3 regions of the Brevibacillus choshinensis genome follow, and region 2 is predicted to be linked to each of the others. Evidence: a T-box and tRNA genes for the amino acid it is inferred to sense, from the RefSeq annotation. Region 2 holds a T-box; the other regions hold tRNA genes.
The links. A T-box is a leader RNA that pairs with one kind of tRNA and senses whether it is charged. The one in region 2 lies ahead of pheS (phenylalanine--tRNA ligase subunit alpha), so its partner is inferred to be a tRNA-Phe.
Positions count from the first base shown of each region.

Region 1: it has a tRNA-Phe gene. The T-box ahead of pheS (phenylalanine--tRNA ligase subunit alpha) is inferred to sense a tRNA for this amino acid. The anticodon was not compared.
Region 3: it has a tRNA-Phe gene. The T-box ahead of pheS (phenylalanine--tRNA ligase subunit alpha) is inferred to sense a tRNA for this amino acid. The anticodon was not compared.

Region 1 is NZ_CP069127.1:560,694-563,944, reverse strand. Features, by position in the region: gene JNE38_RS03120 (DUF58 domain-containing protein) at 1-257, opposite strand, end outside; gene JNE38_RS03115 (AAA family ATPase) at 272-1,225, opposite strand; tRNA gene JNE38_RS03110 (tRNA-Arg) at 1,449-1,525, opposite strand; tRNA gene JNE38_RS03105 (tRNA-Gly) at 1,529-1,604, opposite strand; tRNA gene JNE38_RS03100 (tRNA-Leu) at 1,654-1,735, opposite strand; tRNA gene JNE38_RS03095 (tRNA-Lys) at 1,808-1,883, opposite strand; tRNA gene JNE38_RS03090 (tRNA-Gln) at 1,891-1,965, opposite strand; tRNA gene JNE38_RS03085 (tRNA-Thr) at 1,971-2,046, opposite strand; tRNA gene JNE38_RS03080 (tRNA-Phe) at 2,059-2,134, opposite strand; tRNA gene JNE38_RS03075 (tRNA-Asp) at 2,170-2,246, opposite strand; tRNA gene JNE38_RS03070 (tRNA-Met) at 2,324-2,400, opposite strand; tRNA gene JNE38_RS03065 (tRNA-Val) at 2,430-2,505, opposite strand; tRNA gene JNE38_RS03060 (tRNA-Glu) at 2,593-2,666, opposite strand; tRNA gene JNE38_RS03055 (tRNA-Leu) at 2,685-2,769, opposite strand; tRNA gene JNE38_RS03050 (tRNA-Met) at 2,779-2,855, opposite strand; tRNA gene JNE38_RS03045 (tRNA-Ser) at 2,883-2,973, opposite strand; tRNA gene JNE38_RS03040 (tRNA-Asn) at 2,981-3,056, opposite strand; rRNA gene JNE38_RS03035 (23S ribosomal RNA) at 3,109-3,251, opposite strand, start outside.
Region 2 is NZ_CP069127.1:1,745,941-1,749,191, forward strand. Features, by position in the region: gene JNE38_RS09045 (DUF2225 domain-containing protein) at 212-931, opposite strand; T-box leader at 1,053-1,325, shown strand; gene pheS (phenylalanine--tRNA ligase subunit alpha) at 1,379-2,413, shown strand; gene pheT (phenylalanine--tRNA ligase subunit beta) at 2,429-3,251, shown strand, end outside.
Region 3 is NZ_CP069127.1:961,174-964,424, reverse strand. Features, by position in the region: gene JNE38_RS05150 (purine/pyrimidine permease) at 1-1,120, opposite strand, end outside; tRNA gene JNE38_RS05145 (tRNA-Leu) at 1,285-1,366, opposite strand; tRNA gene JNE38_RS05140 (tRNA-Cys) at 1,375-1,448, opposite strand; tRNA gene JNE38_RS05135 (tRNA-Gly) at 1,479-1,554, opposite strand; tRNA gene JNE38_RS05130 (tRNA-Gln) at 1,562-1,636, opposite strand; tRNA gene JNE38_RS05125 (tRNA-His) at 1,661-1,736, opposite strand; tRNA gene JNE38_RS05120 (tRNA-Trp) at 1,760-1,833, opposite strand; tRNA gene JNE38_RS05115 (tRNA-Phe) at 1,841-1,913, opposite strand; tRNA gene JNE38_RS05110 (tRNA-Asp) at 1,953-2,029, opposite strand; tRNA gene JNE38_RS05105 (tRNA-Met) at 2,107-2,183, opposite strand; tRNA gene JNE38_RS05100 (tRNA-Val) at 2,214-2,289, opposite strand; tRNA gene JNE38_RS05095 (tRNA-Glu) at 2,393-2,469, opposite strand; tRNA gene JNE38_RS05090 (tRNA-Ser) at 2,474-2,566, opposite strand; tRNA gene JNE38_RS05085 (tRNA-Asn) at 2,570-2,645, opposite strand; rRNA gene JNE38_RS05080 (23S ribosomal RNA) at 2,698-3,251, opposite strand, start outside.

The DNA.
Region 1 (3,251 bases), 1.2 Mb from region 2:
AGTGGAAACCAGAACCGACGACGCAGCCGAATCGTTACAATCACGTCATCGCCATTCTGAAGGCGGTTGCGGTCAATTTCACGCACGACCTCCAGGCCAAAGAACAGAAAGAAGTACGTAAGCAGTTCATACGCCAAGAAGACAAGGCTGCTGTAAAACAAAAACCAGCTAGCAAACCCGCCCTGAAATTTTGCAAATACATACGTGAGCAAGACCAACCCGATTACTTTGACTTTGCCCCATCTTTGTTGTCTCATCCGCAGTCACCGCCTCAGCTGACCGGCACGCGGGTCTCGGCCAAAATCACCGTTAGAATCCGATCAACGGTCGCTCCTTCCAGACGTGCTTCCGGCTTCACGATCATCCGGTGAGCAAATGTGACAGGAACCAGCTCTTTTACATCGTCCGGAATGACGTAATCTCGTCCGCGAACGAAAGCCAGTGCCTGTGCGGCCCGATACAGAGCCAAAGCACCCCGCGGGCTCACTCCCAAATAAATATGATGATGATCACGGGTACGATGGCACAGGCGCACGATATACTCCCTGATCCCATCCGATACTTTTACCCTGGCTGCTTGCTCCTGGAGCTGCTTTAATTCCTCTGCGGTCATGACAGGCTCCAACTGATTCAATGGATTGGCTTCCGAGAAGCGAGTGAGCATTCGCATCTCTTCCTCAACGCTCGGGTAACCCAGACTAAGCTGCATCAAGAAGCGGTCCAGCTGGGCTTCCGGCAAAGGAAATGTCCCTTCGTACTCCAAAGGGTTTTGGGTAGCCATGACAAAGAATGGATCCTCCAGCCGATAGGTCACGCCATCTACGGTCACGGAACGCTCTTCCATTGCCTCCAGCAAGGAAGATTGGGTCTTTGGCGATGTCCGGTTGATCTCATCCGCCAAGATGACGTTGGCAAACAACGGACCTTGGCGAAACTCGAATTCAAGACTCTTTTGATTAAAGATCGCTACCCCTGTTACATCGGTCGGCAGCAAGTCAGGCGTAAACTGAATGCGTTTGAAGGCTCCGCCAATCGATTTGGCCAATGCACGTACGAGCATGGTCTTCCCTACGCCAGGTACATCCTCCAAAAGTACGTGTCCATTCGCCAAAACGGCAGACACCATCAATTCGATCACAGAACGCTTTCCAATCAGAACCTTTTGTATATTGTCAATGAGCTTGGTTACAGCAGGATGCGTATTTTCCACTTTTATTGGGTTCATGATGATACAACTCCTGTTTCTTTGGATTCTTCAGTCAGGTTTGTAACAGCCACTCCTACGCGGTTTACCCCCTGTTTTTATGAATAGAGAGCATCCTAATCCTAAAGTAATGGATGCTCATGGGAGATACAAGGAAAAAATACTTAAAATTTGTAAAATTGTCCTCAAATTATGCAAAAAAGAGTAGGAGATCGTCCTACTCTGCGGTTTCATATGAAAGAAATGGCGTGCCCTGAGAGATTCGAACTCCCGACCTTTTGATTCGTAGTCAAACGCTCTATCCAGCTGAGCTAAGGGCACATATGGAGCGGACGAAGGGTCTCGAACCCTCGACCTTCGCCTTGGCAAGGCGACGCTCTACCAATTGAGCTACGTCCGCATATTCAGGGTAAAAGGTTTGCTCTGGCTACAAACCCTTTCTGTTACTATGGTGCGGGTGAAGGGACTTGAACCCCCACGGTCTCCCGCCAGAACCTAAATCTGGTGCGTCTGCCATTCCGCCACACCCGCATGGTTTAAAAAAACAGAAAAGGCTTACGGCGTATTTGCCGTGCAGCACTGCTTTCCTTATTGAGAAAAAACTGGTGAGCCATGAAGGACTCGAACCTTCGACCCTCTGATTAAAAGTCAGATGCTCTACCAACTGAGCTAATGGCTCGTGCAAATGGCTGGGGTACTAGGATTTGAACCTAGGAATGACGGAGTCAAAGTCCGTTGCCTTACCGCTTGGCTATACCCCAACAAGTGGTGCCGGCAATAGGACTTGAACCCACAACCCCCTGATTACAAGTCAGGTGCTCTACCAATTGAGCTATACCGGCATATCATATTAGTGGTGGCTCGGGACGGAATCGAACCGCCGACACGAGGATTTTCAGTCCTCTGCTCTACCGACTGAGCTACCGAGCCTCATTTGTTTCATTCGCCAATTCCTTGAAGGAAAATGGCGGAGCTGACGGGACTCGAACCCGCGACCTCCGGTGTGACAGACCGGCGTGAACTCCAACTTCACCACAGCTCCATATTTGGTTGCATCCTACGGATACTCCCATCTCACTTGAGCAAGATGTACATTCGACGTAGTTCAAGTGAATAATTTGGTTGCGGGAGCAGGATTTGAACCTGCGACCTTCGGGTTATGAGCCCGACGAGCTACCGAGCTGCTCCATCCCGCGACAGGGACCTTTTCGGTCAGTAGTAACTATGGTGGAGGCTGACGGGATCGAACCGCCGACCCTCTGCTTGTAAGGCAGATGCTCTCCCAGCTGAGCTAAGCCTCCACTATTTCCCCCACAAAGTGAAGAGTATGCTCTGAAGCATATTCCGAGTACTTTGCGGGGACCCCAACAACTAGTTGGTTTTTTAGGTGACCCGTAGGGGATTCGAACCCCTGTATGACAGCGTGAAAGGCTGCTGTGTTAAACCGCTTCACCAACGGGCCATGCAAGTGATACTATTATGGTGCGGTCGGCGAGACTCGAACTCGCACGGGTCGCCCCGCCACCCCCTCAAGATGGTGTGTCTGCCAATTCCACCACGACCGCAACTTAGGATGGTAGCGGCGGAGGGAATCGAACCCCCGACCTTTCGGGTATGAACCGAACGCTCTAACCAGCTGAGCTACACCGCCAAATTGCTATGTTATTAAGAAATCATATGGCGGAGAGTGAGGGATTCGAACCCTCGCTACGCTTGCGCATACTAACGGTTTAGCAAACCGTCCCCTTCGGCCTCTTGGGTAACTCTCCGTATATATGGCTCCTCGGGACGGACTCGAACCGCCGACCGATCGGTTAACAGCCGATTGCTCTACCAACTGAGCTACCGAGGAACGTTTGAAGGTCGCACCTTCAAAACTGGATCTGCATGTTTGCTAAGAGTGTGTGGATAAGTCCTCGACCGATTAGTATTCGTCAGCTCCACGTGTTACCACGCTTCCACACCGAACCTATCAACCTCATCGTCTATGAGGGGTCTTACCAGCTTGCGCTGTGGGAAGTCTCATCTTGGAGGGGGCTTCACGCTT
Region 2 (3,251 bases):
GAAGTGCTTGTATAATGTATCAATACGCGATTCCAAACAATGTGGACTAAGCAATCGGCTTATTTCTCTCAATTTCCACTGAAATGTATCGACTGGTGTCAATGAATAGCAGATGTACCGCATCGATAGATAACTCGATGTAACAATGGTAAAAACAAAAGGGATACTGGATTGCTTTCCAGTATCCCTTGTTTATTATTTGATAAAAAAATTAGCCGATCTTTTGTTCGTTTTGCTTCTCTTTGTATTCTTCGCGCGCCAGCTGCCATTGATCCTGCGCCATTCGGATAATCCCGCTCTCAATGGTCGTGTTTCGAAAGGCGAGTGCTTTTCCGAAATAGTTGATAGCGAGATCAAACTTTTGCAAGCGGCGGTACAGCTCGCCGATCAAATAAAGCAGGCGCACCTCGGACATGTCCTTGTCGGCGCGAGCGTAGTCGGAATGGATATATGAAAGCTCGTATTCATCTACAGCCATGCCGATAAAGCGAAACTCTTCCGCGAACCGTTCCAAAGAACGATACAGCCAGGCAAGGCGCAGGTACAGACCCGCTTTTACGGAATGGGGCTGATCCGTCATCTCTGCCGCATAGATGGCGAGCTTGTAAGTGACGATCGCCTCAGGGGCTTGTCTGATCGAGCCGAAGTCCTTGGGAGTCCATTTGGCTGAGATCTGTTCGTCCACGACCTGCTTCTCCCACGGCGCAAGCTTCTCTTTGAATGGATCGGTAAAGGCAAAGCCGCATGCCGGACAGACGTTGACCGTATAGAGAATGGGATTGAGGGACTGCTCTTTAAAGCGCGTGTAGAAATCATGATCACGATGGACGATTGTCAACGATCCGCTTTTTACCCGTTTCGTGGTGAACGATTTTTGACAGTGACGACAGGTGCAGGACTTATCGTAGAGTGCAGATACCTTATCGATCATGGCAAAAGTCCCCTTTCTCTTTTAAAAACCGTTGTATCGGGATATGCTGATGGATATGTAACATTTGTAGAATTGAAAGTTCGCCATTGTTACGCTATAATTTTCCTACGTCTGATTATAACGTAAAGCAATGATGGAGACTAGTACGCAGGACCTATTTGTTTTCAGGGAGAAGATGCCGCAGACTGAGAGCATCTTTAGCAAAATAGCTGCCGAATTCACTCCTAAGCCGCACTCTGAACCGTTTTCACGCAGTAGGAGCAGCCGGGTCACTCCCGTTAACAGTGATCTTAAGTGAGACAAAAGTCATGTTCGTTTCTGTGAGAATCATCACGGTCCGAGTGCTTTGTCTAACAAGGGTGGTACCGCGAGAAAAAAGTAACTCGTCCCTTTTGAGGGGCGGGTTTTTCTTTTTCTTTCAAAAAAACCATAAAGGAGCGATATGAAGTGCAAACTCGGTTGCAAGAGATGAAAGATTCCGCACTCGACCAGATTGGTCAGGTCACGGAATCCGCACAACTTCAGGAATTGCGCGTCAAGTACCTGGGGAAAAAGGGGGAGCTGACAGAGCTTCTGCGCGGAATGGGCAGTCTTTCTGCAGAAGAGCGTCCACTTGTGGGTCAATTGGTCAACGAAGTGCGGGGAGCGCTTGAGTCCGCATTCGCAAGCAAGCAGCAGGCGTTGGAAGAGGCAGTGCTGAACGCAAAGCTGTCTTCACAAACGGTCGATGTAACCTTGCCGGGCCGTCCGGTTCCAGCAGGCAGCATGCATCCATTGTCCCGCATCATCGAAGAAATCGAAGATATTTTCGTGGGTCTGGGCTTTGAGGTAGCAGAAGGTCCTGAGGTTGAAATGGATCACTTCAACTTCGAAATGCTCAATCTGCCAAAGGATCACCCGGCTCGCGACATGCAAGATACGTTCTACGTAACGGACGAGATCCTGATGCGTACCCATACTTCTCCGGTACAGGCGCGCACCATGCTGAAAAAAGAAGGCAAAACGCCGGTGAAAATCATTTGCCCGGGTAAAGTGTACCGCCGCGATGATGACGATGCGACGCACTCCCACCAGTTCACCCAAATTGAAGGTCTGGTGATCGATAAAGGCATCGGCATGAGCGATTTGAAAGGAATCCTCTTGACGTTTGCACGCCAAATGTTCGGGGAAAACCAGCAAATTCGCCTGCGTCCAAGCTTTTTCCCATTCACCGAGCCAAGTGCGGAAGTGGATCTGCAATGCTTCAACTGTGGCGGACATGGCTGCCGCGTATGTAAGCAAACAGGCTGGATCGAGATCCTGGGCTCCGGCATGGTGCATCCGCGCGTACTCGAAATGGCTGGCTACAACCCGCAGGAAGTCAGCGGATTTGCTTTCGGAATGGGTGTGGAGCGCATTGCCATGCTGAAGTACGGCGTAGAGGATATCCGCCATTTCTATACCAACGACGTTCGTTTCCTGCGTCAGTTCAATCGAGAGTAGAGAGGAGAGGCAAAGATGAAGGTATCGTACCAATGGTTGGCAGAATACGTCGACCTCACAGATTGCACGCCACAGGAGCTGGCTGAAAAGCTGACTCGCAGCGGGGTGGAAGTAGACGCGGTCGAATCGCGCAATGCAGGCGTAAGTGGCGTCGTGATCGGTTATGTGAAAGAGCGCAGCAAGCATCCGGATGCAGACCGCCTCAATGTGTGTATCGTAGACGCAGGCCAAGGCGAAGACCTGCAGATCGTTTGTGGTGCGCCAAACGTAGACAAAGGCCAAAAAGTGCTGGTAGCCCTGATCGGTGCAAAGCTGCCAGGCGGATTGAACATTAAACGCTCCAAGCTGCGTGGCGTGGAATCCCAAGGGATGATTTGCTCGGCGAAAGAGCTGGGCCTCAATGACAAGCTGCTGGCAAAAGATCAACAGGAAGGCATCATGGTATTGCCAGAGGAAGCGGAAATCGGCATGGATGCAGTCTCCTACCTCGGGTTGGACGACTACGTTCTGGAGCTGGGCTTGACTCCGAACCGCTCTGACTGCTTGAGCATGCTAGGAGTTGCCTATGAAGTGGCAGCCATTTTGGGCAAAGAAGTCGTACTACCGCAAATCGAACTCAAAGAGAGCGATGTGCCAAACCCGGTGGGCGTCAAGATCGATGCTACGGAAGCGTGCTACCAGTACCATGGACGCCATTTCACCAATGCGAAGATCACCAGCTCTCCGCAATGGATGAAAAACCGTCTGATGGCAGCCGGCATTCGTCCCATTAACAATGTGGTGGACGTCACCAACTACGTGCTGCTCGAATACGGTCAGCCTCTCCACGCATTCGATG
Region 3 (3,251 bases), 780 kb from region 2:
CGTTCATTTTCACATTCACGTAATCCTTCAGACCGAATCCGAGCAGCTGCGTGTAGGAGATGAACATGGCTGCATAAGCAACCGGAGTCGGCAGAGCCGCCAGGAAGTGTGCCACATACGGCAGCAAGCCGATGACCATGATGCCGACCATGGCCAGCATAAAGGGCAATCGAGAAGCCATACGCGTCGTCTGGATGACCGCAGCTGCAAGCGAAAGGGGAATCATCCCGACTACTCCCCCAAGCCCGGACAAAAGATGGGACACCCCTGTAAAGATGCCTCCGCGGTTATACTGCTCATCGGTCGGTTCCGTATCCGTGGCTTTTCCCATGACGACCATGCTCGTTACCAGATTCGTCAACAGCACGAAGCCCGTCAGCATGCTCGTCAGAATCACTCCCCAATCCCAGCGGGGATTTCCCCAGAAAAAGAGCGACGGCCACGCAATCACCTGTTCAGCAGGACGGACTGGCTCCGTCCAACCCATGAGGGCGTACAGCACCCATCCAGCTACCATTCCAAACAAAACCGCGAAGCTGGAAAAGCGTTTTGTCCGCATCACTATGATCACTAACGCAACGATTGCCACAGAGACAATCGCCACCTGCGGGATCACTTCCTTGGAATGTTGAAATCCGATCCCCAGCATCCCCGCCAAAATGTTGCTGCACAACGAGACAGCCAGCAGGATCATATACGTCCCTGAGACGAGAGGCGTGAACCATCGCTGCAGCTTCCCGATCCATCCCATCAAGCCAAAGATCAAGAACAAAACCCCAGCCATAGCGAGTCCGATCTGAAAGGATTGCCCAATCTCACGAGGTGCTAGGCCCACACTCGATCCGATCTGCGCCAAAATAATGAAGATCCCCCACCAGAGCCCTGCTGGCCCTTCCAGCATCGGATATCGGTGACCGATCCATACCTGCAAGAGAGACGCCAACCCGATAAAAAACATGGTCTGCTGCATCAGGTTGCCGATTTCATCCGGCGCAAGGCCGTAGACATCGCCGATCATCAAGGGGACTGCCACACTGCTCGATACTGCGACGATCATCCATTGGAGGGCAGACAAAATGGTTGTGCCCACTGGCGGTTTGTCATTCAAACCGTACTTCATCAAAACCACCTCGTTTTTGTTACTGACAATAGCTGCCCACCTATTCACTATGCCCGAAAAGCCCGCGCTATTCTACTGTCGAATTCCGTTTTATCAATTCACACAAAGCAGAAAAAAACCCCGATCATCAAGGGTTCTTGACATTCAGGGTTGTTTGTTAAGTATGGTGCCGGTGAAGGGACTTGAACCCCCACGGTTTCCCTCACGATTTTGAGTCGCGCGCGTCTGCCATTCCGCCACACCGGCAAGTAATATGGAGGAGGCACCCGGATTTGAACCGGGGATAAGGGTTTTGCAGACCCGTGCCTTACCCCTTGGCTATGCCTCCATGTTGGTAAGCTTTCTTTAATGAAGCTTATGGAGCGGACGAAGGGTCTCGAACCCTCGACCTTCGCCTTGGCAAGGCGACGCTCTACCAATTGAGCTACGTCCGCGTATAAATGGCTGGGGTACTAGGATTTGAACCTAGGAATGACGGAGTCAAAGTCCGTTGCCTTACCGCTTGGCTATACCCCAATAAGTAATCCCCAACTTAAGGAATGGGGCGATCGATGGGACTTGAACCCACGAGTGCCGGAGCCACAATCCGGTGCGTTAACCCCTTCGCCACGACCGCCATGTTATTGCTTATTTGAAAAGTGGCAGGGGCAGTAGGAATCGAACCCACACCAAAGGTTTTGGAGACCTTCGTTCTACCGTTAAACTATGCCCCTATAAAAGTGGCTCGGGACGGAATCGAACCGCCGACACGAGGATTTTCAGTCCTCTGCTCTACCGACTGAGCTACCGAGCCAGACAAGAAATTCTTTTCGCTATCTTCCTAGTTGGAAAATGGCGGAGCTGACGGGACTCGAACCCGCGACCTCCGGTGTGACAGACCGGCGTGAACTCCAACTTCACCACAGCTCCATATTTGGTTGCATCCTACGGATACTCCCATCTCACTTGAGCAAGATGTACATTCGACGTAGTTCAAGTGAATAATTTGGTTGCGGGAGCAGGATTTGAACCTGCGACCTTCGGGTTATGAGCCCGACGAGCTACCGAGCTGCTCCATCCCGCGACAGGGACCTTTTCGGTCAGTAGTAATAAGTGGTGGAGGCTGACGGGATCGAACCGCCGACCCTCTGCTTGTAAGGCAGATGCTCTCCCAGCTGAGCTAAGCCTCCAGAGTTCCCCGACAAAATGTCGGGCCCCAAACTTTTTGTTGGGGTCCCCGCAAAGTACTCGGTGTTGCTACAAAGCATCCTCTACACTTTGTGGGGTATTTTATGGTGACCCGTAGGGGATTCGAACCCCTGTATGACAGCGTGAAAGGCTGCTGTGTTAAACCGCTTCACCAACGGGCCAAGATGGCGGATGGAGTGGGATTTGAACCCACGAGACGGGTCGACCCCGCCTACACGATTTCCAATCGTGCTCCTTCGGCCGCTCGGACATCCATCCATATGGCTCCTCGGGACGGACTCGAACCGCCGACCGATCGGTTAACAGCCGATTGCTCTACCAACTGAGCTACCGAGGAACATTGAAGGTCATTCCTTCAAAACTGAATACGCATGTTTGCTAAAGAATGTGTGGATAAGTCCTCGACCGATTAGTATTCGTCAGCTCCACGTGTTACCACGCTTCCACACCGAACCTATCAACCTCATCGTCTATGAGGGGTCTTACCAGCTTGCGCTGTGGGAAGTCTCATCTTGGAGGGGGCTTCACGCTTAGATGCTTTCAGCGCTTATCCCGTCCGCACATAGCTACCCAGCTGTGCCACTGGCGTGACAACTGGTGCACCAGCGGTGCGTCCATCCCGGTCCTCTCGTACTAAGGACAGCTCTCCTCAAACTTCCTACGCCCGCGACAGATAGGGACCGAACTGTCTCACGACGTTCTGAACCCAGCTCGCGTACCGCTTTAATGGGCGAACAGCCCAACCCTTGGGACCTACTTCAGCCCCAGGATGCGATGAGCCGACATCGAGGTGCCAAACCTCCCCGTCGATGTGGACTCTTGGGGGAGATAAGCCTGTTATCCCCAGGGTAGCTTTTATCCGTTGAGCGATGGCCCTTCCATGCGGAACCACCGGATCACTAAGCCCGACTTTCGTCCCTGCTCGACTTGTAGGTCTCGCAGT